DNA from 4 places in the Pseudomonas sp. 3MAES_34.3B genome. Region 4 is predicted to be linked to each of the others. Evidence: riboswitches for the same ligand, from Rfam matches in the RefSeq annotation. Region 4 holds a riboswitch; each other region holds the start of a gene.
What was found. A riboswitch is a leader RNA that binds a small molecule or an ion and turns the genes downstream of it on or off. The one in region 4 is predicted to bind cobalamin.
Positions count from the first base shown of each region.

Region 1: linked by a shared signal. The riboswitch ahead of cobO (cob(I)yrinic acid a,c-diamide adenosyltransferase) and the one ahead of cobW (cobalamin biosynthesis protein CobW) in region 4 are both predicted to bind cobalamin.
Region 2: linked by a shared signal. The riboswitch ahead of AC3Z8Y_RS14030 (ABC transporter substrate-binding protein) and the one ahead of cobW (cobalamin biosynthesis protein CobW) in region 4 are both predicted to bind cobalamin.
Region 3: linked by a shared signal. The riboswitch ahead of AC3Z8Y_RS12515 (CbtB domain-containing protein) and the one ahead of cobW (cobalamin biosynthesis protein CobW) in region 4 are both predicted to bind cobalamin.

Region 1 is NZ_CM176960.1:3,557,161-3,564,956, forward strand. Features, by position in the region: gene cobD (threonine-phosphate decarboxylase CobD) at 1-428, opposite strand, end outside; gene cbiB (adenosylcobinamide-phosphate synthase CbiB) at 421-1,329, opposite strand; gene bluB (5,6-dimethylbenzimidazole synthase) at 1,326-1,976, opposite strand; gene AC3Z8Y_RS15590 (cobyrinic acid a,c-diamide synthase CobB) at 1,969-3,282, opposite strand; gene cobO (cob(I)yrinic acid a,c-diamide adenosyltransferase) at 3,279-3,890, opposite strand; cobalamin riboswitch at 4,016-4,237, opposite strand; gene AC3Z8Y_RS15600 (PQQ-dependent sugar dehydrogenase) at 4,333-5,643, shown strand; gene AC3Z8Y_RS15605 (C40 family peptidase) at 5,683-6,237, opposite strand; gene AC3Z8Y_RS15610 (C40 family peptidase) at 6,353-7,006, opposite strand; gene hda (DnaA regulatory inactivator Hda) at 7,393-7,796, opposite strand, start outside.
Region 2 is NZ_CM176960.1:3,182,723-3,190,518, forward strand. Features, by position in the region: gene AC3Z8Y_RS14000 (ABC transporter ATP-binding protein) at 1-935, shown strand, start outside; gene AC3Z8Y_RS14005 (aldo/keto reductase family oxidoreductase) at 954-1,805, opposite strand; gene AC3Z8Y_RS14010 (LysR family transcriptional regulator) at 1,905-2,849, shown strand; gene AC3Z8Y_RS14015 (GGDEF domain-containing protein) at 2,914-3,951, shown strand; gene AC3Z8Y_RS14020 (bifunctional diguanylate cyclase/phosphodiesterase) at 4,051-6,609, shown strand; cobalamin riboswitch at 6,648-6,836, shown strand; gene AC3Z8Y_RS14025 (hypothetical protein) at 6,806-6,961, opposite strand; gene AC3Z8Y_RS14030 (ABC transporter substrate-binding protein) at 6,960-7,796, shown strand, end outside.
Region 3 is NZ_CM176960.1:2,803,055-2,810,850, reverse strand. Features, by position in the region: gene metH (methionine synthase) at 1-1,309, opposite strand, end outside; gene AC3Z8Y_RS12540 (acyltransferase family protein) at 1,527-2,561, shown strand; gene nfuA (Fe-S biogenesis protein NfuA) at 2,619-3,203, shown strand; gene cobM (precorrin-4 C(11)-methyltransferase) at 3,274-4,023, opposite strand; gene AC3Z8Y_RS12525 (cobalamin biosynthesis protein) at 4,061-4,462, opposite strand; gene AC3Z8Y_RS12520 (CbtA family protein) at 4,468-5,160, opposite strand; gene AC3Z8Y_RS12515 (CbtB domain-containing protein) at 5,171-5,359, opposite strand; cobalamin riboswitch at 5,438-5,638, opposite strand; gene AC3Z8Y_RS12510 (DUF2790 domain-containing protein) at 5,745-6,020, opposite strand; gene lpdA (dihydrolipoyl dehydrogenase) at 6,181-7,545, opposite strand; gene AC3Z8Y_RS12500 (dihydrolipoamide acetyltransferase family protein) at 7,555-7,796, opposite strand, start outside.
Region 4 is NZ_CM176960.1:2,401,586-2,409,381, reverse strand. Features, by position in the region: gene AC3Z8Y_RS10750 (vWA domain-containing protein) at 1-127, opposite strand, end outside; gene AC3Z8Y_RS10745 (magnesium chelatase ATPase subunit I) at 217-1,218, opposite strand; gene cobN (cobaltochelatase subunit CobN) at 1,220-4,996, opposite strand; gene cobW (cobalamin biosynthesis protein CobW) at 5,000-6,064, opposite strand; cobalamin riboswitch at 6,154-6,363, opposite strand; gene AC3Z8Y_RS10730 (PACE efflux transporter) at 6,381-6,830, opposite strand; gene AC3Z8Y_RS10725 (LysR substrate-binding domain-containing protein) at 6,925-7,796, shown strand, end outside.

The DNA.
Region 1 (7,796 bases), 1.2 Mb from region 4:
CGGTCAAACAGGCGGCCGGTGGGGTTGTTCGGGTTGACCAGCACCAGTACATCCAGCCGGTCCAGGTAGCCCTCGACTTCTTCGTCGTTGATTTCACGGACCACATGGCCACCTTTGCGCCAGGCTTCGGCATGCTCGGCATAACAGGGCGCCAGCACGCCAACCTTGCCGCTGCGACGTAGCCGCGGCAAGGCCTGGATGGCGGCCTGGGAGCCTGCCACCGGGAGCACCTGTTCGGCGCCGTAGTAACCACAGGCGGCCGCTTCTAGGCCGTCGTCGGTTTCCGGCAGGCGAGCCCAGGCGGCGACCGGAATTGGCGGAATAGCCCAGGGCCAAGGCGCGATCCCGGTGGACAGGTCCAGCCAGGCCGGGGCTTCGATGCCGAATTCCCGAGCCGCGGCTCGCAAACGCCCGCCGTGTTCAAGCATAGAATTGCCCTCCTAGACAGATGAGCAGCAGCCATAGCCATACGCCCCGCTGCACCAGCGCCCAGGCCCGCTCGATCGCCCCGGCATCCGGCTCTGGGCCTTCGCCCAGCTGCGGGCGCTCGTGTAGCTCACCGTGGTAGGTGGCGGGCCCACCCAGCGCTACGCCCAGGGCACCCGCACCGGACGCCATCACCGGGCCGGCGTTGGGGCTGTCCCAGAGCGAACCCTGACGCCGCCAGCAACGCAGGGCCAGCGCCGTCTTGCCCAGCACTGCATAGGTGAGCGCAACGAGCCGGGCAGGAACGAGGTTCAGCAGGTCGTCAATGCGCGCGGCGGCCCAGCCGAAACGTTCGAAGCGCTCGTTACGATAGCCCCACATGGCATCGAGGGTGTTGGCGAGGCGGTACAGCACTACGCCGGGCACGCCACCCACCACGAACCAGAACAGCGCCGCAAACACCGCATCGCTGCCGTTCTCCAGCGCCGACTCGGTGGCGGCCTTGGCTACCCCGGTAGCGTCCAGTGCATCGGTATGGCGGCTGACCAGCCGGCTTACGCGCTCGCGGGCCTTGCCCAGGTCGCCCTCTCGCAATGCGCGAGCCACTGGCTCAAGGTGCTCACCCAGGCTGCGCAGGCCCAGCGCCCAATACAACACCAGCACTTCCACCACACTGCCAATCACCGGCAACCAGGACAGTAGGGTCAGTACCAGCACCGGTGGCACCACCGCCATCAGCCAGGCCGTGACGCCATGACTGCGCCAGCCATGGCCGGCGGAATTAAAGCGCTGCTCCAGCCGCTGGGCCAGGTTGCCGAAGCCCACCAGCGGATGCCAGCGGCGTGGCTCGCCCAGTAGCGCGTCCAATGCAATTGCCGCGACACAAGTAAGGGCGAGGTTCACGGCTGCGCCCCCCAAATATCCTCGAACATCAATTCATGTAGCGGGCGCTCTTGTGCCCAGCCTTCCAGTACCAACATTGGCGCGGCGTAGAAGTCAGCCACCGGCCCGAGACACAACACCGCCATGGGGCGGGCGCCGGGTGGCATGTTCAACAATTCGCCGAGGCGGTCGGGATCGAACAGCGACACCCAGCCCATGCCCAGCCCTTCGGCGCGCGCCGCCAGCCACAGGTTTTGCACGGCACACGACAACGACGCCAGGTCCATCTCCGGCAGCGTACGGCGGCCGAATACATGCTGCTCGCGCCCATCGCCCAGGGCGACCACCAGCAGTTCGGCGCAATCACGCACGCCTTCCACCTTGAGCTTCATGAAGTCATCCGAGCGCTCGCCCAAGGCCTGGGCCGTGTTCAGCCGCTCGGCCTCCACCAGTTGGTGGATGGCTTCGCGCAATGCAGGGCGGCGGATACGAATGAACCGCCACGGCTGCATCAGGCCCACGCTCGGGGCTTGGTGGGCGGCGGCAAGCAAGCGGTGCAACACCTCGGGCGCCACCTCGCCACCGCTGAAATGGCGCATGTCCCGGCGCTCTGCGATGGCACGGTACACCGCCGCCCGCTCTGCGTCGCTGAAGGCGTGCTCAGTCATCAGCAGGGCCTCCCGGCTGTAACAGCGCCGCGGCTGCTGCAAGGTTCGAAGGGAAATAAAAATGGACGTAGGAGGCCGTGAGCCTGCCGCAACGGTACACCGCCTCGGCACCCCGCCCGCCGTTGGGGCTGCGCCCACGGGCAACAGCTTCCCATGGCGTGGTAGTCAACGAATGATGGTAGGTATGGCCGCGCAGGGTGCCCTCGTCCAGCGCCACCTCCTGCAGGGCCAGGGCGGCAAGGCGTTTTTGCAGCGTGGCCTCGCCTGGCATCAGGCCAAGCAGTGGCGCCCGCTCGCCGTCTACATCGGTAAGGCCTTCCAGCAAGTAGAGCATGCCACCGCATTCCGCCAGCAACGGCTTGCCCGCCTGATGATGGGCGCGAATGCTTTCCAGCATGCCGGTATTGGCCGCCAGGCGCTGGTGGTGCAGCTCAGGGTAGCCGCCAGGTAAATACAAACTGTCGCAGGGTGGCAGCGCGGTATCGCTGATGGGCGAGAAAAACCGCAGCTCTGCCCCCATGGCACGCAGGGCGTCGAGGTTGCCGTTATAAAGGAAGGCAAACGCCTGGTCCCGGGCCACCGCCACGCGCACGCCTGTGAGCAACGGTGCCACAGGTTCGTTCTCAGGCGGATAGAAGCTGACCGGCGCCGGCAAGGCGTCATCGCAGGTTGCCGCCAAGGCCTCGGCGGCTGCATCCAGCCGACGGTCCAGGTCCTCGAGCTCGCTGGCTTGTACCAACCCGAGATGACGGCTAGGCAAGCCGATGGCTTGCTCACGCGGCAGGCCACCGAACCAGCGCAGGCCCTCTGTGAGGCTATCGCGCAGCAACTGGCCGTGACGCTCGCTGCCTACGCGGTTGGCAAGCACGCCCGCGAAGGGCAGCTCCGGGCGGTATCGCGCCAGCCCCAACGCCAAAGCCCCGAAGGTTTGTGCCATGGCCGTGCCGTCGATCACACCGAGCACCGGCACTCCCAGCTCGATGGCCAAGTCTGCGCTCGACGGGGTGCCGTCAAACAGTCCCATCACCCCTTCCACCAGAATGAGGTCAGCGGTCTCGGCCGCTTCCCAGAGCAGCCGGCGGCTTTGCGCCGCACCTACCATCCACAGGTCCAGTTGATACACCGGCGCACCGCTGGCGCGTTCGAGGATCATGGGGTCGAGGAAATCCGGGCCGCACTTGAACACGCGCACCCGCAGCCCGCGATTGCGATGCAGGCGGGCCAGCGCGGCGGTCACGGTGGTTTTCCCTTGGCCTGAGGCCGGAGCGGCAATCAATACCGCGGGGCACTGGCGCGGCGTACTCACCACTCGATGCCCTTTTGCGCGCGGATACCGGCCTGGAAGGCGTGCTTGATCAGCCCAAGTTCGCTCACAGTGTCTGCGGCCTCGAGCACTTCCGCTTTCGCGGCGCGCCCGGTGACAATGGCATGCTGCAGCGGCGGACGGGCCTTGAGGTCGGCAACCACCTTTTCGACGTCCAGGTAGCCGTGCTTGAGCGCTATATTCAGTTCGTCGAGCAGCACGAAATCCACTGCGGGGTCGGCCAACAGCTCCCGGGCTACCTGCCAGGCAGCCTCGGCGGCAGCGATGTCCCGCTGACGGTCCTGGGTTTCCCAGGTGAAGCCTTCGCCCATCACATGGAAACTTACTTCGTCGGGAAAGCGGCGGAAGAAAGCCTCTTCGCCGGTGGTCTGGCGGCCCTTGATGAACTGCACCACGCCACAGCGCATACCATGGCCCAACGCGCGCGCCAGCATGCCGAAGCCCGAGCTGCTTTTGCCTTTGCCATTACCGGTCAATACCAGGAGCACACCGCGCTCGTCCGCGGACGCAGCGATGCGGGCATCGACTACGGCTTTTTTCCGCGCCATGCGGGCCTGGTGGCGCTCGTCGCGCTCGGGGGATTCGTTCATCGCTGCTCTCCGCTCGCTCGCGGGTGCGCACCAACGCTGCGCCAACGCCACAAAAGGCGGGCAGCATGACGTCAGTGCCGCTCTCACCCGCGCGGCGATCTGTTAATCAACGGGCGGGGCTCGCACCGTATCAGGGGTTTCAGGCCGGTCTCCGGGCTCATGAGCGGGCGTTGCCCCACTCGCACGCCTTCCCGGTTGCCCAGTGGCCCATGCGCGAGCGTTGACTCATCTACCGTTGCGGGGGCAGCGCCGGCATTGCTCGTGGCGAACCGCCCGATGCTCACCGGCTTCCCTGTTTCACCCTGGCAAGCGAACGCTGCCCGGGCACCTGAAACAATCGGCGAAGGGTAAGGGGTTGGCCCGGTAGCGTCAATCAAACATGTTGAACCTCCGCCGCCTCGCTGCCTCTACGGTACATACCTCGGTTGCCAGGAAGCTGATCATGCCCTTCTCCCGCCTTGCTCTCACCGTTTTGATTGCCGCCAGCGTTGCAGGCTGCGGCGAAAGCTCGAAGCTACAGGTGTCCGATGGCACCGGCCCGGCGCCCAAGCTGCCAGAGCCCAACAAAACCCTGATGCCTACCGTGAACATCGCTCCAGCGGTAGGCTGGCCGGAAGGCGTGAAGCCCAAGGCAGCGCCCGGCACGCAAGTGAGCGCGTTTGCCGAGGGCCTGGACCACCCGCGCTGGCTGTACGTACTGCCCAACGGTGACGTGTTGGTGGCCGAAACCAACTCGCCACCCAAGCCCGACGACAGCAAAGGCATTCGCGGCTGGGTGATGAATAAAGTGATGGGCCGTGCGGGCGCGGGCGTGCCCAGCCCGAACCGAATTACCTTGCTGCGCGACAAGGACGGCGACGGTATCGCCGAAACCCGCGAGGTGTTCCTGCAGAACCTGAACTCCCCGTTCGGCATGACTTTGGTGGGGCAGGACTTCTACGTTGCCGATACCGACAAAGTGCTCCGCTTCAAGTATCAGCCTGGCGCTACCCACCTGGAGGGGAACGGCGAAACCGTCACTGACCTTCCGGCCGGCACGATCAACCATCACTGGACCAAGAACGTCATCGCCAGCCAGGACGGCAAGAAGCTGTATGTGACCGTGGGCTCCAACAGCAATGTGGCGGAGAACGGCCTGGACCAAGAACAAGGCCGCGCCGCGATCTGGGAAGTGGATGCAGCCACCGGCCAGAAGCGCCTGTTCGCCAGCGGTTTGCGCAACCCGAATGGGCTGGCCTGGGAACCCCAGACCGGCAAGCTATGGACGGCCGTGAACGAACGGGACGAGATCGGCAGCGACCTGGTGCCGGACTACATCACGTCTGTGAAAGACGGCGCCTTCTATGGCTGGCCGTTCAGTTATTACGGCCAGCACGTGGATGCGCGCGTAGAGCCCGGCGACGCGACCATGGTGCAAAAGGCAATCGCACCCGATTACGCGGTCGGCCCACATACGGCCTCGCTGGGCCTGGCGTTCGCCCAGCCGAACCAACTGCCAGCACCCTTCGACCACGGCGCCTTCATTGGCCAGCACGGCTCCTGGAACCGCAAGCCGCACAGCGGTTACAAGGTGCTATTCGTGCCGTTCGCCAACGGTATGCCTGCCGGCCAACCGGTGGACCTGCTGACGGGCTTTCTGAACGACAAAGAGGAAGCCATGGGCCGCCCGGTGGGCGTGATTGGCGATAACAAAGGCGGTGTGCTGGTGGCTGACGATGTGGGCAACAAGATCTGGCGGGTAACGCGGCAGTAACTACGACTCGCGGGGCGGTGAGCAGCCGCCCCCGGGCTTCTACGGCGTAGCGGTCTGCGCCAGGCGCTCTGGCTGGATCACCCGTTTGGCATCAAGGTAGGCCTTCTGCCAATAGGGCTTGTCGAGGTAATCCAGGCGCACCGTACCGCCGGTACGCGGCGCGTGCACGAAACGCCCCTCCCCCACGTAGATCCCCGCATGGCTTACCTGGCCATTGCCTTGAGTCGAGAAGAACACCAGGTCCCCTGAACGCAGCGCGTTGCGGTCGACGCTGGGCGCATGCATGGCAATCAGATCCCGAGTGGAGCGCGGCAGGGCGATATTGGCGGCGTCCCGGTAGACGAAGCCGATGAGGCCGCTACAGTCAAAACCCGAATCCGGGGTGTTGCCGCCCCAGCGATAAGGCGTGCCCACCAAACCAATGGCCCGGAATAGCACGTCGTCGGCCTTCACCGAGGAATAGTCGGTTGGGTCGAGAATAACCGGGCGAGGCACTACCGCCACCGGTGCGGGCTTGGGTGGTGGAGGGCTCGCGCAGGCGGCAAGCAAAAGAAGCGGCGCAAGCGCCAGAGTGCGCAAACGGGAGAAAACCATGGGCGGGGTTCCGAGTTCGACTGCCGATGAAGAATAGCGCTTAACCCGCTGTATTCCATAAAAAAGGGCAGCGAAAGCGTGACCGCTCGTCGCTGCCCTTTATGGACCGACTGGCTTACTTGCGGGCGACCTCGGAAACGGGCGCCATGGCCAGCATACGCTTGGCCTCGATGTAAGTTTTGCTCCAGTAGGTATCGCCCAGGTTGTCCACCCGCACTCCACCACTGCGGCGGCTGCTCGAATGGATGAACTGGTCGTCGCCCAGGTAGATACCGGCGTGGCTCACGCGGCCGCGGCGGCCGGTGGTGCCGAAGAACAGCACATCACCCGGCTTGAGATTGTTGCGGGCCACCAGCGGCGCTTTTACGTTGATCATTTCGCGGCTGGAGCGTGGCAGGCTCATGCCCGCTTCTTCACGGAACAGGAAATTGATGAAGCCAGTGCAATCGAAGCCGTTTTCGGTGGTACCACCGAACTGATAGCGGGTGCCGATCAGCGACTTGCCGCGCTCCAGAATGCTGTCAGCCAGCAGGGGCAAACGGTACGGTTCGTTGCGGGAGAACGCCGCCAGGTCGTCCTTGTCGGCGACGTCGTCTTCGTCGAACAACGAAGCCGTTGCGGGGGTAAGGCTGTGAGGCTGCGCTAAGGGAGCGCGCTCGGCGGTAACGGGGGTGGACACCTGCTGTTGCGAAACCGGTGACTGGGCTGCGCAGCCGAACAACAGGGTAACAAGTGCAAGAGGCACGAGGGGTGCGAAGCGATTCAGCATGGGCACGACCGTGTCAGTAAGTGGATGAAGGGGCGAATATGCCTTCTATCGGCACCATTTGCAAATTTTATAGAACAATTTGTGACTTGTGGTGCCAACGGTCGCATCTAACGCGGAATCGCCGAGCCAGAGCGGGTGCACAAATAGCTGGCGCGGTGTAACTCCTTGAAGAATCGCCAAAAATCCTGACCCGCCAAGGGGTCGGCGCCGAGGATGACCCGAAACGTAATTGCCGCTCCGCTAATCCGCTCCACTGCCCGATAGGTTAAAACTATCAAATAAGCGTAGCGAGCCCTGCGCCAGCCCATTGGCGGCACAAAGATGACGGAGGATACAGCAAAAGCCTTGCCAGGCTGAGGGTTATTTAATGCAAGTGTGACGGGCGGCTACCAGCCGAGTGTTTCCTTGAGGAAAGGGATGGTGAGCTTGCGCTGCGCCTGCAACGAGGCCTGATCCAGGCGCTCGAGCAAGTCGAACAGTGCGCTCATGCTGCGGCTGCCACGGGTGAGAATGAAGTGCCCCACCTCATCAGTAAGGTGCAGGCCGCGGCGCGACGCCCTCAATTGCAGCGCGCGCAGCTTGTCTTCATCCGAAAGCGGGCGCATCTGGAATACAAGCGCCAAGGTAAGGCGGGACTTGAGGTCGGCCAGCTTGACCGGCAGCTCCCGCGGCGAATGCGAGGCGGCGATCAACAAACGGCGGCCGCTGTCGCGCAGGCGGTTGAACAGGTGGAACAGCGCCTCCTCCCAATCCGCCTTGCCGGCGATTACGTGAAGGTCATCCAGGCATA
Region 2 (7,796 bases), 780 kb from region 4:
TCACCGCCGGCGACGTAGTGCTGGTGAGCGCGCTGACCTTTCGCATTCTGCACGGCTCCCGCGACCTGGCCCTGGCGCTGGTGGACACCACCCAGCACCTGGGGGCGATCGCCGAAACCCTGAGCATTATCGCCCAGCCCCATGGCCTGCCCGACCACGACATGGACTGGCCGGTGCGCCAGGGCGCGATCGACATCGACCAGGTGAGCTACGCCTACCCGGGCGGCAACGGGGTGCTGCACGGCGTGAACATACGCATCGAGCCTGGCCAGCGTGTGGGTATCGTCGGCCCCTCTGGCGCCGGCAAAACCACCCTGATCGGGCTGCTGCAGCGGCTTGATGATGTAAGCCGAGGGGCGATTCGCATTGACGGGCGGGACATTCGCGAGATGAGCCAGGACAGCCTGCGCCGCCAGATCGCCGTGGTGCCGCAGGAGCCGGCGTTGTTCAACCGAACCATCTACGAAAACATCCTCTACGGCCGCCCCGAGGCCACCCGCGAGGAGGTATATGCCGCGGCGCGCAACGCCTACTGCCACGACTTCATCGACCAGCTGCCCCAAGGCTATGACACGCCGGTGGGCGAGCGCGGGTTGATGCTGTCCGGCGGCCAGCGACAGCGGCTGGGCATTGCCCGGGCGTTTCTCAAGAACGCGCCAATCCTCATCCTCGACGAAGCCACTGCCGCCCTGGATTCGCGCTCCGAAGCCGTGATCCAGGCGGCGCTCACCGACCTCATGCAAGGGCGCACCGTACTGGCGGTGGCGCACCGCCTGGCGACCATCGCCGCGTTCGACCGGGTATTGGTGATGCGCGCCGGGCAGGTGGTAGAAGACGGCCCCCCTGACCACCTGCGCCGTGGCGGTGGATTGTTCGAAGCGCTGTGGCAGGCGCAAACCATGCCTGAGGTATCGCCGGGGAACGAGGTTGGTTGAGCGAGATTCAGCCCGTGCTCAACCTATCGCTTCCAGCCGCGTCACCGCTTCCGGCGCCAGCTGTAGTTGCCCTGCGGCAACGTTCTCTCGCAAATGCGCCACGCTGGACGTGCCTGGAATGAGCAGGATGTTCGGCGAGCGCTGGAGCAACCAGGCGATAGCCACCTGCATCGGTGTTGCGCCCAGTTCCGCCGCTACTGCCTCCAGCTCGGTGGACTGCAATGGGCTGAACCCGCCCAGCGGGAAGAACGGAACGTACGGAATACCGTCGGCAGCGAGCGCGTCGATAAGCGGATCGTCGCCCCGGTTGGCCAGGTTGTAGAAATTCTGCACGCACACGATAGGCACGATCGCCCGAGCCTCCGCCACTTGAGTGGTCGTCACGTTACTCACGCCGATGTGCCGGATCAACCCTTGGGCCTTGAGCTCGGCCAGCGTGCCGACCGCCTCAGCGATACTGCCTTCCTCCGGCGCATGCAGCCCGTGCATGCTGCGAAAATTCACCACGTCCAGTTGCTCCAGGCCCAGGTGGCGCAGGTTGTCCTGCACGGCCGCGGTCAGCTCGGCAGGGGAAAGCGCCGGCAGCCAGCCGCCTTGCGCATCGCGCCGGGCACTCACCTTGGTGACCAGGGTAAGGCCTCGCGGGTAGGGGCGCAGTGCCTTGGCGATCAATTGGTTGGTCACGTGCGGCCCATAGAAGTCCGAGGTGTCGATGTGATTCACCCCAAGCGTTACTGCCTCCTGAAGCACGGCGATGGCGGCGTCCGGGTCCCGGGGCGGCCCGAACACCCCCGGGCCGGCCAGCTGCATGGCGCCGTAGCCCAGTCGGTTGACCTTTCGATCGCCCAGCACATAAGTGGTAGTGGTCATGGAACATGCTCCGTCAGCCAAGAGAGTGGCCACTATAGGTGGGCGGTGCCTGCGCGATAATTGGCTATAGTGCGCACACCCTGTACGGAGCGGCGAACAATGCCGGTAGACCTCAACGACGTGCGCGCCTTTATCGCCATTGCCCAGGCGAAGGGCTTTCGAGACGCCGCAAGGCGCACCGGCGCCAGTGCGTCGAAGCTCTCCGATGCCCTGCGCCGGCTGGAAGCGCAACTGCAGGTGCGGCTGTTGCATCGAAGCACGCGCAGCGTAGTGCTGACCGAGGCAGGGGCCAGGCTGCTCGAGGCGCTGGCGCCAGCGATAGCAGACGTAACCCGGGCACTGGACGCCGTGCGGGGCACGGACGAGCAGCCTGCCGGCACTTTGAAACTGAACGTGCCGGTGGTGGCCGCGCGGCTGATCCTGCCTCAGGTGTTGCCGGGTTTTCTGGCCAGCTATCCCGCCATCAAGGTTGAAGTGATCGCCGATGATCGCTTCGTGGATGTGCTGGCCAGTGGTTGCGATGCGGGTATCCGCTATGAGGAAGGGCTGCAGCAGGACATGGTGGCCGTGCCCATCGGCCCGCGTACCCAACGCTTTGCCCTGGCGGCCGCGCCGGCATATCTCGAGCGGCACGGCATTCCGCAGCACCCTGACGACCTCGCGGGGCACGCTTGCCTACGCGGCCGCTTCGCCAGTGGTGCCGTGCCCGCCTGGCTGTTCGAGCAGGATGGGCAGCAGTTGGAGGTGGAGCCCGAGGGCCCGCTGGAGGTCCAGATCGGTGGGGCCGCCGAGCTGCTGGTGGACATGGGGATCGCCGGCAGCGGGCTGCTGATGCTCTTCGAAGACTGGCTGCGCCCGCATTTTGCACGTGGGTTGCTGGTACCCGTGATGGAAGCCTGGTGGCCAACGTTCAGCGGGCCGTTTTTGTATTACCCGGGCCGCCGCCACCTTCCTGCCCCGCTGCGGGCCTTCGTGGATTACATCCGCGAGCAAGGCCAAGGCGGCCCTGCCCTCTTCGGCGAAGCCGCGCGTCCCCTGGCTTAAAGCCGCCCCACCACACGCCGATAACCCGTGAGGCAGCTACCTGCCTTTTCAGCGAGAGCGTTTGATGGACACCCTGTCGGCCAGTGACCGTGAGCATGTGCTCGAGACTGCCACCGCCCAGTTCTGGAAGCACATCGCCCCCGTGGTGAAAATCGCTTTCGGGATTCACGTGGTGCTGTTCGTGCTGTTTCTGGCGTTGGGCCTGCGGCCACTGTGGCTGGGCAACATGGCGAGTATCGCCGCCTATGTAGTGTGCATGCAGGCTATCGGGCAGCGGCGGTTCCAACTGGCAGGCATGGTGATGTGCCTGGAGATCATCCTGCACGCGATGCTGGCGACCTGGGTGCTGGGCTGGGACAGCAACTTCTACTTCTACCTGTTTTGCATCGTGCCGATTCTGTCGTTCAGCTTCCAGACGGCACCGCTGCGCCGGATGCTGCTGAGCGTAGCGATCCTGCTGGTGGCCCTCGGCGGTTTTGCCCTGCGCCATCGCCTGGGTGGAGGGAAGGTCGTTTCGCCTTGGCTGCTGGAAATTTTCGGCTTCACCAACTTGTTCACCGCGACAGCGCTGTTGCTGCACGCCACCGTGTTATCGGTTCGTTACTCGTTGACGATGCAGTTCCATCAGTTTCATAGCGCCAACCGCGACAGCCTCACCAACCTGTACACCCGCCGGCGGATACTGCAGCAGGCACGTCAGCTTCCGCAGAGCGTGCCGGTATCGGTGGTATTGCTGGACGTCGACCATTTCAAGCAAGTCAACGACCGCCACGGCCACGCCCAGGGCGACCGTGTACTGCAGCGGGTGGCCGCGGCCATCAGCGACAGCGTGCGGGATACCGACATGCCCGCGCGCTGGGGCGGAGAAGAGTTTCTGGTGTTGATGCTCGGCACGCCGCTGGCCGAGGCCATCGCGGTGGCCGAGCGTATCCGGGCGCGCCTGAGTGAAGTGCCCGAAGCCCAGACATTGCCCGTGACCGCAACCTTCGGGGTGGCGCAACTACGCCCGGGCGAGACATTTCGTGAGCTGTTCGGCCGAGTAGACCAGGCCTTGTACCTGGGTAAACAGCGGGGCCGCGACCGGGTGATGCTGGCTGAATGAACGCGCCGTTGGTCGCGCAACGGGCCATTGCCGCTGTAGCGCAACGGTGATACGGCCGATAGCCCGTTACAGCACTTTGCCACCTTTGAGCCGAGCCGTATGTCAACCGCCCTTCAGTCGTTCGAACCTCCGCGTTCCGGTAGCCATGCTCGGTTGGCCCGCCGTTCCGCCTGGCTGGTCACTGCCCTTATGTTGTGCCTGTTCCTGGGCGCCAGCAGCGTGGTCACTCAAGTGGCATCCACGCTCAACCATGATGAAATACAGCGCAACAAGCACCTGGCCAAGACGGCGGGCGAGGCCTGGCTCACCAACATCACCTTTACCTTGCTGGACTTCGCCTTCTGGGACGAAGCCTACGAACACACCCACGGCGAGGTGGATACTGCCTGGACCTCCGAGCAAGTAGGCATGGGGCGCTCGCTGTTGTCGCAATATGGGCTCAACGGTGTGTTTATCGTGGATGCGCGGCAGGTTACCCGCTACGCATTCGTGGCTGGGGAATTCGATAACCGGCAAGCCTCGGACTGGATCAAGGGTGACCTGTCAGCCCTGCTGGCCCAGGCTCGCACCAAGGCTGGCCAACGGGCCGCAGTGACCGGGTACTTCCTGGTAGACGGCCGACCGGCCGTTGTCGCAGCCGCCGCCATCCAGCCGCTGTCCTACACACTGACTACGCCCACCAACGAGTTGGCCTACCTGGTGTTCGTGGACGTGCTGGGCCCGGCTTCGCTGGAGCGCATGGGCAGCATCTACGGCCTGCCTAACCTGCGCCAAGGCAGCGCGCAGTCGCCTGTCAGCCTGCAGCTCAGCGCCGACCCGGCGGTGTACCTCACCTGGGACATCGCCACCCCCGGCGCTACCTTCCTGCGGCTGGTATTGCCGCTGGTACTCCTGACGTCGCTGATCTTCGGTGGCGGCGCCTGGCTGCTGCTGCGCCGCTCCATTCGCGCGGCCGAGCAGATCGACCGAGGCCGCGAAGCCATGCGCTTGAGCGAGGAACGCTTTCGCGATATCGCCGAGGGCGCCTCGGACTGGATCTGGGAAACGGACGCCAACCTGCGCGTCACCTACCTTTCAGGTCGTTTCCGCACTGCCACCGGGTTCGACACCTCGCAATGGCTGGGCAGGCCGCTGCACCTGTGCCTGAACCTCGGCGCGGGCGTATTCGACACTCTGGCCTCGCAGCCTGAAGGCCATCGCCAGGTAGTGCCCTGCGCCCACACCGACGCCCAGGGTGGTCAACGGCTGGGCAGCCTGCACGCGCGCGCCATCCGTCAGGGTGGATCGGTGATTGGCTATCGCGGCACCGTAAGCGACGTGACCGAGGAGGCCGAGGCGCAGGCGCGCATTGCCTACTTGTCCGGCCATGACGCGCTCACCGGGTTGCCCAACCGCGGGCAGGCCTATCGGGCGCTTCAAGCCCGGCTTGCCGATGGCACCTGTACCAGGGCGTTCGCGATCCTGTTCATCGACCTCAGCGGGTTCAAGCAGATCAACGACTGCCTGGGGCATATCGCGGGCGACCAGGTGTTGGTAAAAGTAGCGCGGCGCCTGGGCGAAGCCTTGCAACCCGACGATGTGCTGGCCCGGCTGGGCGGGGACGAATTCCTGATCATTACGCCCAGGGTTACCCAGCGCTGCCTGAGCGAACTCTGCGAACGGTTGCTGGGCGACTTCACTCCACCGATCGTTACCGCCGAGCACGAGCTTCGCCTGGGGCTATGCATCGGCATCGCCCAGGCACCGATAGACAGCACCGATGCCGAGGAGCTGCTGCGCCTGGCCGATATTGCGCTGTATGAAGCCAAAGGGAGGGGCCGCCACAGCTGGCAGCTGTACAACGCCGAGATGAAGACCCGCATCGAGGAACGCAGGCAGCTGGAGCAGGACCTCAAGCGCGCCGTGCAACATGATGAATTCAGCGTGGTGTTCCAGCCGCGTTTCGATATCACCGGCGCGCGTATTCTCGGCGCCGAGGCGCTGGTGCGCTGGCAGCACCCGGAAAAGGGCCTGCTCAGCCCTGCGGTGTTCATTCCACTGGCAGAGGAAACCGGCCTCATCGTCGCCCTCAGCGACATTGTGATGCGCCGCGCCTGCGCGCTGGTGGCCACCTGGCCCGAGCCGGTGTTCGTATCGGTGAACCTGTCCTGTATCGAATTCATGCGCAGCGACCTGGTCGCCCGTATCGAGCGAACCTTGGCGGGCACCGGGCTACCAGCCTCGCGCCTGGAGGTGGAAGTGACCGAAAGCGTGATGATCGACAATGCCGACGGGGCCCTGGCGTTGATGGTCCAGCTCAAGAAGCTGGGCGTGAAATTGTCCATGGACGACTTCGGCACCGGGTATTCATCACTGAGCTACCTCAGCTGTTACCCGTTCGATGGCATCAAGATAGACCGCAGTTTCGTGATGAACCTCAGCGACCCCAAGGCCAACAACCAGGCGATTGTCAGCGCGGTGGTGGCCATGGGCAAAAGCCTGGGCATGGTGGTCACTGCCGAGGGTGTGGAAACACCCGAGCAGCTCGAAGTGCTTGCCACTTTGGGCTGCGACCAGGCCCAGGGTTACCTGCTGGGCCGCCCCATGCCCCCTGACGCCCTGGCGACCTTGCTCCTGGCGCAGCATGCCGTGACCGCGCAAACCGAGGCCAGCTGTTAACCGGTGTATTGCCCCGCGGTTGCCAATCCTTTCGTTTCGGTTACTATCGCCCCGCCGGTTTCCGAGAGGAACTAACAGGGAATCCACCAGGCCACGGCCTGAAACGGAACTGCCCCCGCAACTGTAGGCGGCGAGCGTGCTCTACACAGGCCACTGGGAACACCCGGGAAGGCGTGGGCACGCCACGACCCGCCAGTCAGGAGACCTGCCGGCCATCCATACAACCACTGACCGGCGGGGTGCCCGGGAAGGGCATTTCCGTGACCCCGGCCATTGCCAGGCAGGGCTTGCGGCCATGTGCTTTCCAGCGCTCGCCGTGATGGCCCAACGCTGGAGACCTGCCGTTGAACATGCTCTGCCGCCCTGCCCTCACCCTGTTGCTTGCGTTGCCAGCGGCTGCCCTGGCCGCGCCGGTGCACTACCCGCTCACGGTTGAAAACTGCGGCAAGGCGCTCACGTTCACTCAAGCCCCCCAGCGCGCCGTGACCATTGGCCAGGCCGGCACCGAGCTGCTCTATGCGCTAGGGCTGGGGGACCGGTTGGTGGGCACTTCGCTGTGGTTCGATCAGGTACAGCCCGAGTACGCGGCGCAAAATGCCAAGGTGGAACGCCTGGCGGACAACGAACCGAGCTTCGAGGCGGTGCTGGCCAAGCGACCACAGCTGGTGGCGGTGCAGTTCGAATGGATGGTGGGCCCCCAGGGCGCAGTGGGTACCCGGGAGCAATTCCACGACCTGAACATTCCCACCTACCTGCTGCCTTCAGACTGCGAAGGCAAGGACAACCTCAAGGGCGCCGACGGTACCCGCCTCGAAACCTTCGATATCGCAAGCCTGTACAAGAGCGTGCGCCAGCTGGCCGACATCTTTGACGTAACGGCGCGTGGCGACGCACTGGTGGAGCAGTACAAGGCCCGGCTGGCGCAAGCGGTTACCCGCGCCGGGCAACACCCGGGTAAAGACGTTTCGGCTGTGGTGTGGTTTTCCAGCGCGGACCTCGCCAGCGACCCCTTCGTGGCAGGAAGAAAGGGCGTGGCAGACTTCATGCTCAGCACGCTAGGCATTCATAACGTGGTGGAGTCCAACGAGGAATGGCCGACCGTTGGCTGGGAAACGCTGGCCCGCGCCAACCCCAGCCTGATCGTGATCGCCCGCATGGACCGCCGCCGCTTCCCCGCCGATGACTAT
Region 3 (7,796 bases), 400 kb from region 4:
CGATCATGATCGGCACCCGGGAGATGTCCGGCTCGCCCGCGATCAGGTTGAGGAACGTCACCATGGCCTTCTGAGAGTCCAGCATGCCCTCGTCCATGTTGATGTCGATCACCTGAGCCCCGGCTTCCACTTGCTGCAGGGCCACTTCCAGCGCTTCGGTGTAGTTCTCCTCGCGGATCAGACGGGCGAAACGCGCCGAGCCGGTGATGTTGGTACGCTCGCCAACGTTCACGAACAGTGACTGCCGATCAATGGTGAACGGCTCCAGGCCCGAGAGCCGGCATGCCCGTGGAATGTCCGGAATGGCCCGCGGTGGGTGCGCGGCCACGGCCTTGGCAATGGCGGCGATATGGGCAGGGGTAGTGCCGCAGCAGCCGCCGACAATATTGAGGAAGCCGCTGCGGGCAAATTCCTCGACCGTTTCGGCCATTTGCTCCGGGGTTTCGTCGTATTCACCGAAGGCATTGGGCAGGCCGGCGTTGGGGTGCGCGGATACGTGCGTATCGGCCTTGTTGGACAGTTCTTCCAGATACGGGCGCAGCTCGCGAGCGCCCAGTGCGCAGTTCAGGCCCACGGAGATGGGGTTGGCATGGCGCACGGAGTTCCAGAACGCCTCGGTGGTTTGCCCCGAGAGCGTGCGGCCGGAAGCGTCGGTGATGGTACCCGACAGCATGATCGGCAACTCGAAGCCAAGCTCGTCGAACACAACCTGGACCGCAAAGATCGCCGCCTTGGCGTTCAGCGTATCGAAGATGGTTTCGATCAGGATCAGGTCCGCGCCGCCTTCGATCAGCCCGCGCGTGGCCTCGGTGTAGTTCTCCACCAGTTCGTCAAAGGTTACGTTGCGGTAGCCGGGGTTGTTCACATCCGGGGAAAGCGAGCAGGTACGACTGGTGGGGCCCAGCACGCCGGCAACGAAGCGGGGTTTGTCCGGCGTTTGCAAGGTTTTGGCGTCCGCCACCCGCCGTGCGACACGGGCGCCTTCCACGTTCAGTTCGTATACCAGGGTTTCCATGCCGTAATCGGCCTGGGATACCCGCGTGGCGTTGAAGGTGTTGGTTTCCAGGATGTCCGCGCCGGCATCGAGGTAGGCCGCCTCGATCTCGGCGATAACGTCCGGCCGCGACAGCAACAGCAGGTCGTTATTGCCCTTCACGTCGCTGGGCCAGTCCGCGAAACGCTCCCCGCGATAATCGCTTTCCTCGAGCCTGTAGCTCTGGATCATCGTCCCCATGCCGCCATCGAGAATCAGAATGCGGGATTTCAGCGCGTCGTTGAGGGCGGTCAGGCGAGCTTGGCGGTCAGTCATGGAGAAGGGCTCTGGTGCGGGCGGTAAAGGCAGCGATGATAGCAAACCTGAGACGCTTTACATCATGCCTGCCCTTTGCATGAATCCTGCTCATGTTCGCCTGTGCCGAATGTCTGAGCGAAAGATGAAATCTCCGACCTTTTCAGCCTTGTGTCAGTCCCAACTATGAAGTCGCGCCTCAAAGCGCGGGAGTGATTAGTAGGCAAAGGTAACCCTGATGTTGATTTCGATACAGGCACTACGCGCGATCGCCGCATGGATGGTGGTATGTCACCACTTCATGCAGATCTTCTTCAATTTTCAAGCCGCGGGCCCGGTCGGGCACCTGTTCGCTGCAAAAGGGTCGGTTGGGGTGGATATCTTCTTCGTGATCAGCGGGCTAGTGATCTACCTCTCCACCTACGACAAGCCGATGCAGGCGCGGGAGTTCCTGCTCAACCGCGCCATTAGGATTATTCCGGCTTACTGGTTCTACACCGTGGCGATGGGGCTGCTGTTGTACCTTGCCGGCCATTCCATGCCTCACGGGGCCGTGAACTGGCCGACGTTTATCCTTTCGCTACTGTTCATACCCGCTGAAAACCCCGGGGGCTATGGCTTGTACCCAACCTTGAACGTAGGCTGGACGCTGAATTACGAGATGTTCTTCTACGTGGTGTTCTCGTTGGCATTCCTCGCGCCTCGCGCCTGGCGCGCTGTATTCGTGGCCATCGCCTTGGTGGTGGGGAGCGAAGCCTTCAGCCGGTTAGGGTGGTCAGGGCGCTTCTACGCCAACAACATCATCTATGAGTTCCTGCTGGGCATCGCCCTGGGCATTGCCTGGCGCCGGGGCTGGATCGTCAAGGGCTTATGGTTGCCGCTCGGGATCATCGCTGCTAGCTGTACGATGATCTATCAACTTGAGCCCACCAACCGGCTGTTGAACTGGGGTTTGCCGAGCGCTGGTATCGTGGCAGCGTGCCTGGCGCTGGAACCACGGTTCTCTCACAGCAAGGTGCTGAAGACACTGGGCGACTGTTCGTACTCGGTTTACTTGGTGCACTTGCTGGTGCTGTACGCCGGCTGGTTTATCTATGAGCGCTTGGGTGTGAACCCCTATCTGGTGTTTGGCGTGTTCTGTGTCCCGATGATCCTCGCCACCTCATGGCTCAGTTACCAGTGGCTTGAAAAGCGCTTGTACCACCGGATGAAAGCCTGGATCGCCGGGGCCCGAGCCCCGTCGGCCCCGACGCTTTCCCGACAAAATTACTAGGACTTTCTCAAGGGCACGCTTTGCCGTAAACTGCGCGCAAGTCTGTGAGGAACCTACATGAGCACCATAACCATTACCGACGCCGCCCAGGATTACCTGGGCGACCTGCTCAACAAGCAGAACACCCCGGGCATCGGCATCCGTGTCTTCATCACCCAGCCCGGCACCCAGTACGCGGAAACCTGTATCGCCTACTGCAAGCCAGGCGAAGAAAAGCCCGACGATACCCCGCTGGGCCTTAAAAGCTTCACCGCCTGGATCGACGCCGTGAGCGAGCCCTTCCTCGATGACGCCGTGGTGGATTACGCCACCGACCGCATGGGCGGCCAGCTGACCATCAAGGCCCCTAACGCCAAGGTGCCGATGGTCAATGAGGACAGCCCGATCAACGAGCGCATCAACTACTACCTGCAAACCGAGATCAACCCCGGGTTGGCCAGCCACGGCGGCCAGGTCACGCTGATCGAAGTGGTAGAAGATGGCGTGGCGGTGCTTCAGTTCGGCGGTGGTTGCCAGGGCTGTGGCCAGGCGGACGTTACCCTGAAGGAAGGCATCGAGCGCACGCTGCTCGAGCGCATCCCGCAGCTCAAGGGCGTACGCGATGTGACCGACCATACCAACCGCGAGAATGCTTACTACTGAGTAAGTTTGTGGGCAGGGCGAGACGTCCTTCGCAGGCTGGCGCCAGCACCTAGGGCGGGGCGCCAGCGTCTTATTCCGCCCTGTACAGGTGCGCCCGCCCGGCGCGGTAGAGGGCGGAATCCTCGAACACTTCACTGCCCAGCACCCGGCCAACCAGAATCAGCGCCGTGCGCTTGAACACCTTGGCTTGGGCCTTGATTACGATATCGCCTAGCGTGCCCGTGACGTAATCCTCTTCCGGCCAGCTGGCTTTGTGAATCACGGCGATCGGGCAGTCCCGTCCGTAGTGGGGCGTCAGTTCCTCCACGATAGCCGCAAGATGGCTTACCCCAAGATGGACCGCCATGGTCGCGCCATGCCGGGCCAGGTCTTGCAGCGCTTCGCCGGCAGGCATTGGCGAGCGAGTGCCGTAGCGGGTAAGGATCACAGTCTGCGAAACACCGGGCAGGGTAAGTTCGGCGCCCAGCAGGGCAGCGCAGGCCGCCACGGCCGTTACGCCAGGCACAATTTCGTAGGGTATGCCCCGCGCGCGCAGGCAACGGATCTGCTCGCCGATCGCGCCATACAGGCTGGGGTCACCGGAATGCACCCGGGCAACGTCCAAGCCTTTGGTATGGGCGGCGGCGATCTCTTCGATGATTGCTTCCAGGTGCAACTCGGCACTGTTCACCACCCGTTGTGCAGTGTGTTGAGCGAGCAATGCTTCGGGCACCAGCGAGCCGGCATAGATGATCACCGGGCAGCTGCGGATCAGCCTCTGGCCCTTGACCGTAATCAAATCCGGGTCGCCGGGGCCGGCGCCAATAAAATAGACCGTCATTGCACAAGCCCTTATCCCGGGAATAGTTGAGCATTCTTCATGTTGAAGCCAAGGCCACCGTGGCCTGCGGAGAACACTGGCGGGTGATCAGCAGGCGAGGCGACAGCGTACTCAGCACTTGGCAGTGGGCGAGCGCGGCGCTTTCCGCTACGCCATGGCAGCCGGTATGGCGCCAGCTCACCTCCGAGCGTTGGCTCAAAAGCGGTTCGAACGGCGCCAGGGCAACGGCAGAATATCCGCCCAGGGGCATCATCAAGCGCCCGGCCAGGGCCACTAGCCCGGGCTCGTCCAGGCGGCGCTCGAGCGTCGCGATGCCGCGCAGTTCACTAGCGCTGGCGCCGACCAGTGCCAATGCCTGATTGAGCAGCCCTTGCAGTTCCGATACGGGGCAGCCCTGACGGCAACCGAAACCGGCCACCAGCCAGGCGCGCGTACTCACTGGAGTCAGGCCTGCGGGGCGCGACGGAACAACCAGGCACTGGCCAGGCCAAGCGCCAGCCAGAACACCACGTTGATGGCCTGCGCGGCCCAGCGGAACTGATGCTCGAGCGCTTCAGGGGCCAGGCTTTCATGAGTGGGCGGTTGCGGTGCGCCGATGATGTGCGGGATGACCAGCAATACCGCACCCGCTATTTTCAGCAGCCAGTTCGGGGAAAACACCATCAACGCCAACGCGACGGCAGTTGACGCTGCCGTACCGATCCACCACAGCTGACGCGAGGTCAGGTCTGCCGCTGCAGTGCCTGGCAATTCCGGCGGTAGCCCCAGGGTAGGCGCGAGGGTAAACACCGCATAGCCCGCCAGGCCCCATAGCAGCCCCTCGGCGGTGCGCCCGGGTGCACGCAGGGTGTACAGGCCGGCCAGCATCAGGGCAAAGCCCACCGCGACCACCAGGTTACCGCCTGTAGTGGACAGCAAGCGCTGCCAGCCGTCCTCGGGTTCCCACGCCGCTGCTTCGTGTTCATGCTCATGGGTGGCGGCACCCAGAGCCCCGTGCTCATGGGTAGCCGGTGCTGCGGTCTCGTAGGTTTCAGCCTGAAGGATCAACGGGCTGAGCCACAGGCTTTGCATGAACGTGAGCAGCAGGGCCGCGAACAGGCCGGCGAAGCCAGCGGTGCGCAGAATACGCGTCATCATGAACATGCCCTCAGTGGCAAGGGAAGGCTGCGCTGTGGCGGGTGTCATGGGCGGCATTGTGCACGGCGGGGATGTGTGAGAAACCGGCGAAATACACCAGCCCGGCGCCGAGCAGGGTAGCGAAGCACGCCGCGGTAACGCGTTGCGCAAGGGTGGAGGCGGGGCGAGTAATAACGTGGCTAGCAGTATGGGCGGACATGGCGCTTCCCTCAGGTGAGTGACGAGCAGGCGCCGAGCCTCCGCACAGCGGAGATCGGACAGCCCGCCCACCGCAGGTGTCAATGATGTCGATCGGGCCGGTCTCCGGGCTTGCGAGGGGCAGGCAGAAGCCGGCCGGTTCGTTCCCCCTTCCCATGCCTGTGCACAGTGGATTGGAAACGCACTCGCTTACCGTTGCGGGGGCAGCACCGGACTGGCCTTGCGGCGCACCGGTTTCCCGTTTCACCCTGCGAAGGGCACCCGAACGAAAGGCGTAAGGAAAGCATGCCAAGGTAGGAACGTCAAATCGAAGGTGCGCGGGCCGACACCTGCGCGCAAAAGCAAAAGCCCCGGGAGGGCCGGGGCTTTGGGTGCAACGCGGTGGTTCAACCGTTGGCGCGGTCGTCGTAGCCGCCTTGTTGCAGGTATTGCACCTTGTGCAGCTCACCTTTGCTGTCCTGGTAAACCATGGTCACCGGTACCACGCCGCTTTTGTTGCTGACGTCGGTCTTGGAGATGATTTTCTGGACATCCAGCTGCATGCCGTAGTGGTAGGTTTCGACCGGCAAATTAGCGGTAACGGCGCGGTCGGCACCATCCTGTGCAAAGGCGCCAGTGGCGAATACAGCGGTCAGGGCGGCGATGGCGAATGCGGTTTTCATGTTCGTGTCCTCGTTGGGTGATGAAGTGGCTTTTCGTTGGGGTTAGTAAACCGCCTCACGCGCCGTTCGAGAAATTGAACACTGTGCTGGCAACAATCACCGTTTTTGATAATGGCGCCAGCCGCTCTATGCAGCGGGTTCTGGCGCCTGACGGTCCATTTCAGATATGCAATGCATGCCCCAGCGCGCGCATTGCCGCTTCCTGCACCGCTTCGCCCAAGGTGGGATGGGCGTGAATGGTACCGGCGATGTCTTCAAGCCGCGCGCCCAGTTCCAGAGACTGGCTGAAGGCAGCTGCCAATTCCGACACGCCCGGGCCCACGGCTTGCCAACCGAGGATCAAGTGGTCATCTTCGCGTGCCACCACCCGCACGAAGCCGGTAGTCGCGCCCAGCGTCATTGCGCGGCCGTTGGCGGCAAAGGGGAAGCTGGCAACCAGCGCCTGGCTGCCGGCCTGTTCCGGCGTAAGCCCCGCCACCACGATTTCCGGGTCGGTATAGCACACCGCCGGGATCGCCCGGGGCGTGAACTCGCGACGGTGCCCCGCGATGAGCTCGGCCACCATCTCGCCTTGCGCCATCGCCCGGTGCGCGAGCATTGGTTCGCCGGTCACATCGCCGATGGCCCACACATCGGTCATGCTGGTGCGGCAACAGGTATCTACCTTGATAGCCCGCCCCGTCATGGCCAGATCAAGCGCCTCCAGCCCGTAGCGTTCGGTGCGAGGTGTGCGCCCTACCGCCACCAGCACACGGTCGGCCTCCAGCGCCACTGGCTCGCCGCCTGGCCCGCGCACGCTCAAACGTTGTGCGTCGGCGTCATAAGCCTCTACTGCATGGCCCTCAAGGGTGGCGATGCCCAGCTGCTTCATCCGCTGGGCCACGGGTTGGCTCAGTTCGGTGTCGTAGGCTGGCAACAACCTGGGCTGCGCTTCGATCACCGTGACCTGCGCGCCCAGCTTGCGGTAAGCGATGCCCAGTTCCAGGCCGATATAGCCGCCGCCAATCACTGCCAGATGGCGAGGCAGGCTGGAAGGGGACAGTGCTGCTGTGGAGTCGATGACCGCCCCGCCCAGCGGCAGGCCCGCAAGCGTAACGCTGCGCGAGCCGGTGGCCAGCACCAGGTGCTTGCAGTGGATACGGGTGTCGCCTACCTGCACCGTTTTACCGTCCACCAGCGTGCCATGGCCGTGGACCACCGTAATGTTGTGCTTTTTCAGCAAAGCGGCAACACCGCTGGTAAGCCGGTCGACCATGGTGTTCTTCCAGCCCACGGCGCTCGCGAGGTCCAGTTGCGGGTTCGAGGCGCTGACGCCGAATGGGGTAGGCTCGCTCACCTGATGAAAATGTTCGGCCACATGAATCAACGCCTTGGATGGGATGCAGCCTACGTTCAAGCAGGTGCCGCCTAACGCTTCAGCCTCCACCAGTACGGTGGGTATGCCCAACTGCCCGGCGCGAATGGCCGTGACGTAACCACCCGGGCCGCCGCCCAGGACCAACAGTTTTGTTTCCAGCGTGTGCATGGTCGGGCCTTATTCGATGAAAAGGGTGGCGGGCTGTTCGAGGAGCTGACGTATCGCCTGGATGAACCGGGCAGCGTCCATGCCATCCACCACCCGGTGGTCGAACGAACTGGAGAGGTTCATCATTTTGCGGATCACGATCTGGCCATCCACTACCATTGGCCGCTCGACCATCCGGTTCACCCCCACGATGGCCACTTCCGGCAGGTTCAGCACTGGCGTGGAAACGATACCCCCCAGCGCGCCGAGGC
Region 4 (7,796 bases):
GGCGGGTGGACGCCGAAGTGTCTACCACGATCAACCACAGCGGCGGCGCATGCGCCGGGCCGGCTTGCCACTGCACATCCGCTCGGCTTGCGGGGCGGCCCTTCGCGAGCGTGGGCACCCAGGCGATGCGCCCACCATGGCCCCGGCGCCCGCTCCGGTGGCTGGCTTTGCCCACAACGCTTGTGCGCTTCGCCCCCGCCTGGGCCAAGGGGGGGCTCAATGCTTTTTTGGCCACCCCGGCAGGCCAGTGCGTGGCCCTGTGGCAACCACTTGCGCGGGCATCTGCCCCCAGTCACCCGCCGCCCCTTGCTGGGGCTGTTGCGGCTGCTGAGGCTGAGCGGCGCTTGAACTAGCCGGGGGGGTCAGCGGCGCGGAGCTCTGCCGACGGTGACGCAAGGCAAACTCTGCCACCGCCTCAATGTCCACATATTCGATACGCGCCCCACCGCGCCAGGCGGCGTGGGCACGGGCGGCGCGCAGCCACACCAGGTCCGCGCGCAAGCCGTCCACGCCAGCGGCATGGCAGGCCTCGCTGATGCTGGACAATGCTGCGTCATCCAACGGTATGTCATTCAACCGCACTCGGGCTTCGCCGCAGCGTTGGCCAAGGTTGGCCTGCTCGCTCGCCCATTGTTCGCAGAAGCCGGCCGGGTCGTTGTCGAACGCCAGGCGCCGGCGGATGATGGCCTGGCGCTCGGCGGGCTCGGGCCGCTGTTCCAGTGCGACGTTCAAGCCAAAGCGGTCCAGCAGTTGGGGCCTGAGTTCACCCTCTTCCGGGTTCATGGTCCCGATCAACACGAAACGCGACGGATGCTGGTGGGAAATGCCGTCGCGCTCCACGCGGTTGATCCCGCTGGCGGCGACATCCAGCAGCAGGTCCACCAGCGGGTCCGGCAACAGGTTCACTTCATCGACGTACAGCACACCGCCGTCGGCGGCCGCCAGCACACCGGGCGAAAAGCGGACCTGCCCCTGCCCCAGTGCAGCGTCCAGGTCCAGTGTGCCGGCAACGCGGTCCTCACTGGCGCCCAGCGGCAAGGTCACAAAAGGCGCCCCCTCCAACAGGTCGGCCAGCCCGCGGGCCAGGGTGCTCTTGGCCATGCCACGCGGGCCTTCGATCAGCACGCCGCCGATCTTCGGATCAATCGCCGCCAAGCACAGCGCCAGCTTGAGTGGCTCAGCGCCGACGACCGCGCTCAGGGGATAGTGAAACGTCATCTCAGCCCTCTTCTTCGCTGTCCAGCAGCACATCTTCCAGTGCCTGGCGGTAGTCGCCGGGTTGTTGCCACAGGCCGCGCTGCTGAGCCTCCAGCAGGCGCTCGGCCATGTCCCGCAACGCATGGGGGTTATGGTCGCGAAGGAAGTCGCGGTTTTGCGCATCCAGCACGTACGCTTCAGCCAGCAGTGCATATTGGTGGTCTTCGATCAAGCCGGTAGCCGCATCGAAGCCGAACAGATTGTCCAAGGTAGCGGCCATCTCGAAGGCACCCTTGTAGCCGTGGCGGCGCATGCCCTCGATCCACTTGGGGTTCGCTGCCCGCGCCCGTACTACCCGGTTCAGGGCTTCCTTGAGCGTGCGAATGCGCGGCACGTCCGCCTGGCTGTGATCGCCATGGTAACTGGCGGCTTCGCGACCGCTTTGTTGATGCACTGCCGCCAGCATGCCGCCCTGGAATTGGTAGTAGTCGTTGGAGTCGAGCAGGTCGTGCTCGGTGTTGTCCTGGTTTTGCAGCACTGCCTCCACCTGGCCCAGGCGGCGGGCCAGCTCCACGCGCGCTGGCGCGCCCTCATCGGCGGCGCCGTAGGCATAGCCGGAGTGATTGAGGTACGCCTCGGCCAGATCGTCCCGTTCGGTCCACTGGCGGGACTCGATCACCCCTTGTACGCCGGCGCCGTAGGCCCCTGGCTTGGCTCCGAAGATTCGCCAGCCGGCCTGGCGCCGGGCATCGTCAGCCTCGACACCACCGGCTATGAGCTGCGCCTGCTCGTTGCGCACCCGCGCGGCAAGGGGGTTCATGTCTTCCGGCTCGTCCAGCGCCGCTACCGCCTGGACCGCAGCATCGAACAATCGAATGAGGTTGCCGAAGGCGTCACGGAAGAACCCGGACACACGCAGCGTTACGTCCACCCGGGGACGATCCAGCAGGCTGAGCGGCAATATCTCGAAATCGTCCACCCGCTGGCTGCCGGTGGCCCACACTGGGCGTACGCCGAGCAGGGCCATGGCCTGAGCAATGTCATCACCGCCGGTGCGCATCGTCGCGGTGCCCCAGACGGAAAGCCCGAGGGCACGCAGGTGGTCGCCGTGGTCTTGCAAGTGGCGCTCTAGCACCAGGTTGGCCGAGGCGAAACCCAGCCGCCAGGCCGTGGGGGTAGGCAGGTTGCGTACGTCCACGCTATAGAAGTTACGGCCGGTGGGCAATACATCCAGGCGCCCCCGGCTGGGCGCGCCGCTGGGGCCGGGCTCGACAAAGCGGCCTTCAAGCGCAGCCAGCAGGTTGCCGATTTCCGCGGGGCCGCAGGCGTCCAGCGCGGGCGCTACCCGCCCAAGCAGCCCCTCGACAATGGCTGCAACGCCCTCCCACTCTGCCCCTGCCGGGCACTCCCAGCGTCCATTCAAGGCGTTTTCCACCCACTGAGCACCAAGCAGTTCAAGGCGCTCGCGGGTATCGCCATGGGTGCGCCACGGGCCGGCATCCACATCGGCCAGTAGCCGTGGGCGAGGGCCTTGCCAAGGGTCGCCGAACACGCAGTCGAGCGGATCGAACCCCAGGCCCAGGGCCTTGGCCAGCGCCCTTGGCAGGCTGGCCTCCGCGCCCTTGCCTGCCCCGCGCGGTACACGCAACAGCGCGCACAGGGTATCGATGCGCAGCCCCCCCGTGGGGGACTCACCGAACACGTGCAGGCCGTCGCGGATCTGCGATTCCTTCAGGTCACACAGGTAGGTGTCCAGGCGCGGCAACCAGGTATCGGCATCGCTCAAGGCGGTATCGCTCAGGCTCAGTTCGCGGTCCAGCTGGGTAGCACGCACCAGCGCCAGTATTTCCCCTTGCAGCTCCAGCGCGCGACGGCGGTCCAGCAACTGAGCGTCATAGTATTCGTCCGCCAGCCGCTCCAGGTCGCGCAGCGGCCCGTAGCTCTCGGCGCGGGTCAAGGGCGGCATCAGGTGATCGATGATCACCGCTTGGGTACGGCGCTTGGCCTGGGCACCCTCGCCCGGGTCATTGACAATGAACGGGTAGATATTCGGCAGCGGGCCGAGCAGCGCGTCTGGCCAGCAACCGGCGGACAGGCCTACGCCCTTGCCAGGCAGCCACTCCAGGTTGCCGTGCTTGCCCACGTGAATGACGGCATGGGCGCCATACGTACGCCGCAGCCAGAAGTAGAAGGCCAGGTAGCCGTGCGGGGGCACCAGGTCCGGGTCGTGGTAAACCGCGCTGGCGTCGAGCTGGTAGCCGCGGGCAGGCTGAATGCCGACGAAGGTGTCGCCGAACCGAAGCCCGGCGATCATCAGCCGCCCGCTGCGGTACATCGGGTCGGCGTCGGGTGCGCCCCAGCGGTCGATCACGGCCTGCCGGCAGGTTTCAGGCAGGCTCAGGAACGCTTCGGTGTAGGCGCCCAGTTCAAGGCTTTGCGCGCACGGGCGGGCGTCCAGGTGCTCCAGATCGTTACTCACGCCGCCCAGCAGCGCGTGAATCAGCGCGGTGCCGCTTTCGGGCAGCTGGCTCACGGCATACCCCTGCCCCTGCATCGCGCGAAGAATGTTCAGGGCGGCCGCAGGGGTATCCAGGCCTACGCCATTGCCGATGCGGCCGTCCCGCGTCGGGTAATTGGCCAGTATCAAGGCCACGCGCTTGCCCTGCGGCGGTGTACGGGCCAAGGCAATCCATCGAGCCGCCAGTTGCGCCACGAAGGCCATACGCTCAGGGTGCGCGCGGTAGCACACCACGTCACTCTGGCTGCGCTCGCTGCGCCAGGCCAGGTCCTTGAAACTGACCGGCCGGCTGATGATGCGCCCATCCAGCTCGGGCAATGCCACGTGCATGGCCAGGTCTCGCGGCCCCAGCCCTTGGGCACTGCCCTCCCACATGGGCTGGTTATCCTGGGCACAAATGGCCTGAATCACCGGCACGTCGCGGCGCAACGGGCGCTGCCGAGGGGCGTCGGGGCTGGCCAGGGCGAAGCCAGTGGTATTGATCACCAGCGCTGCCTGGGCTTCGTCCATCCAGGCTTCAAGCTGCGCCAGGCATTCGGCTTCCTTCAGGCTGGCCACCGCCACCGGCATCGGGTTCAACCCAGCCGTGATGAGCACGTCACAGAAGGTATCGATGAACGCCGTATTGGCGGCCTGCAGGTGCGATCGGTAGAACACCAAGGGCACCACCGGCGCACCGGGCTGCCAGCAGGCTTGCCAGTGTGCCAGGTCTGTTGTGCCGGAGGCCGGGTGATACAGGCTTACCCGGGGCAACGGCGCGGGCGGTTGCCAGGGCAAGGGCTGCGCCAGTGCCTGAGGGAAAAACTCTGCAGCCATGTAGGCGTACAGCGAGTGGGCGTTACCCATGCCACCTTGGCGCAGGTATTGCCAGATGTTCTCTGCCACTTGCGCCGTTACGGAACTCAGCGCACCCAGCTCCGGGTCTGGCCGGTCGTCCCCGGGTACCGCGACGATCAGCACGCCCCGCTCGGCCAGGCGTGTCAGCTGCTCGACACCGTAGCGCCAATAGCTCACGCCGCCATGCAGCGACAGCACGATCACTTTAGCGTGACGCAGCACCTGGTCCACATACAGGTCCACCGAGGCGTGGTTCTGCACCTGCATCGGGTTGGCCAGGCGCACGCTCGGGTAGTCCCCCGGCAGGCCGTTCGCCGCTTCGGCCAACAGGGCAAGGTGGGAATCGCCGCTGCACAGGATTACCAGTTCAGCCGGGCTCTGGCCCAGGTCCGCGATGCTGTCGTCCGGAACGAAACCGCCGGGCTGGGTGCGTAGCAGGTGCATCGGTCAGCCGCGCAACGCTTGGGTCAGTTCATCGCGCAGCACGCCACCGTCCAGCGCCTGGCCAATCAATACCAACCGGCTTACCCGGGCCTCGCCCGCAGCCCACGGCCGGTCGAAATGCCGGTCGAACCGGCTGCCTACGCCCTGTACCAGCAAGCGCATGGGTTTCCCGGGGATGGCGGCAAAGCCTTTCACCCTGAGTACGTCGTGACGCTGGACCACGCCTTCGAGCGCCGCCATCAATGCAGCTTCTGGCGCTTCCGGCAACTCGACCCAGATGGAATCGAAGGCGTCATGGTCGTGGTCCGCTTCTTCGCCATCATGGTGTTGATCGTGATGGGTAAGGCGGCCATCGATGTGCGCTTCCGATTCGGCGCCCAAGCCCAGCAGTACTGCCAACGGCAGCTGCCCGGCACTGGCTTCGACCACTTTCACCGCGGCCGGCAGCTCTTCGCTCACTTCAGCACGCACGCGTTCCAGGCCTTGCGCGTCGATCAGATCGACCTTGTTCAGGATTACCAGGTCGGCACTGGCCAGTTGGTCTTCGAACAGCTCGTGCAGTGGGGACTCGTGGTCCAGGTTCGGGTCCTGCCGGCGCTGCGCGTCCACGGCTTCAGGGAAGGCGGCGAAGGTGCCGGCGGCCACCGCAGGGGCATCCACCACGGTGATCACCGCGTCAACGGTGCACGCATTGCGAATATCTGGCCATTGGAAGGCCTGCACCAGCGGTTTGGGCAGGGCCAGGCCGCTGGTTTCGATAAGGATGTGGTCCAGGGTGCCGCGGCGCTGCACCAATTCACGCATCACCGGGAAGAATTCCTCCTGGACGGTGCAGCACAGGCAACCGTTGGCCAGCTCGAACACGCGCCCTGCGGCTTCTTCTTCGGTGCAGCCGATGCTGCACTGCTTGAGCAGGTCGCCGTCGATGCCCAGCTCGCCGAACTCGTTCACGATCACCGCAATGCGCCGGCCTTCGGCGTTATCGAGAATGTGACGAAGCAGCGTGGTTTTACCCGACCCAAGGAAGCCGGTAACGATGGTAACGGGAAGCTTGCTGAGCGTTTTCATGGGTGGCCCTGGCACTGTGGCGGGCAGGCGCGAAGGCACCGCAGGCGGCGCCTGGGCAGGTTCGCACCGGATCACCCCGCCCGGTTGAATAAAAGGATCGGCACGAGGCAGGTCTCCTGGCTTGCGGCGCCCCGGGCAATACACCCGATGGCGGCCTGGCGCCTTCCCGCCCCGAAGGCAGTGGCATTGGCCAGGCTTTACCGCTCACAGTTGCGGGGGCAGCCGCGGCTTGTTACCGCGTTCCCATCTTAGCTTCAGCAGGCATTGCCCCTGGAAGCACCTCGAGGGGCAAGCCTACGCAGTGCCAGCCCACAGGTCAATCCGCGCCGGGGCATGCACTGGCGTTGAACATTGTTTGCCGAGGCAGCCCGAAGGCCTTGTCAAACACCCATTGAAAGCCGTAGGCATAAACGAAGAAGAAGGCAAACAGCCCTACGTTGGTGAGGAAAGCGGTAATCAGGTCCACGCCAAGGCCGTAAGCCATTACCGGGGTGAGAATGGCCGTAAGGCCGCCTTCAAAGCCCACCGCATGCAGCAGCCGCCTGAAGGGCGTACGTGCATGCCAGCCCCGACGGCGCTCGAACGCTTCGAACAGATGGTTGAACAGCATGTTCCAGCCCAGCGCAACGGTGCTGATCACTACCGAGAGCACGGTGGAGTGCCCCATCCCCTGGCCAAATAGCAGGGCCAGGGCAGGTGCCACGAATATCAGGGCTCCCGCTTCGTAGAGCACGGCCTGGACGATTTTGCGTTTCGCGCCTTGCATGTCAAAACTCCCGTGAACATGCGCGCAGCTTCGATGGTTGAGCCCGGCGGTGCAAGCAAGTAGATTTGACCCACCCCTAATGAGGCTAAACCCGGTGTTTGCCCACCTTCCCCTCACCGCCCTGCGCGGTTTTGAATCCGCCGCCCGGCTCGGCAGCTTCGCCGCCGCCGGGGAAGAGCTGTCGGTCACCCCGGCGGCCATTTCCCATCAGGTCAAATCCCTGGAGCAGTGGTTGGGCACCTTGCTGTTCGAGCGCACCGGCCAGGGGGTACGGCTGAGCGATGCGGGCAAGCGGTTGCACGCGGGCCTTCATCAGGCGTTTGTTGGCCTCAATAGCGCCGTGCTACCGCTGTTGCCGGATGAAGCCACCAATACCTTGGTGATCACGACCACCCCGGCCTTTGCCAGCTTGTGGCTGATCCCTCGCCTGGGCGATTTCTATGCGCGCTGCCCGCACCTGAACGTACGCGTGGAGACGGCCGAAGCGCTGACGGACCTGGCTCGGGATGCCTCGGTACACTTGGCTATCCGTGCGACCTTCAATGCCGAGCCAGAGCTGTATCAGGTGACGCTGTTCGAAGAGCACTTCGCGGTGTATACCCCACACGGTTGGTCGCCCTCGGTCGCCCAGGCCCCGGTGCTGATCGACATGCCATGGGCCAGCAGCGTTCCCGGCACGCCCGACTGGCCCCAGTGGTGCGCCATGGCCCAGCACCAGCACTGGCTGTCACGGCCCGGGCGGCGCGCCTATGCAGATGAGCAGCACGGGCTGCTGGCGGCCATCTCCGGGCACGGCCTGGTGCTAGCCAGCGACGTGCTGGTAGCGGATAGCGTGAGCAAGGGTTTGCTGCAGCCGTACCTCCCCCATCTGCGCCTGCGTGCGGCGACCTACCGGCTCAGTTGCCTGCCAGGGCGCGAGCGGCTGCCTGCCGTGCGGATGTTCATGGATTGGGCGTTGGAAACAGC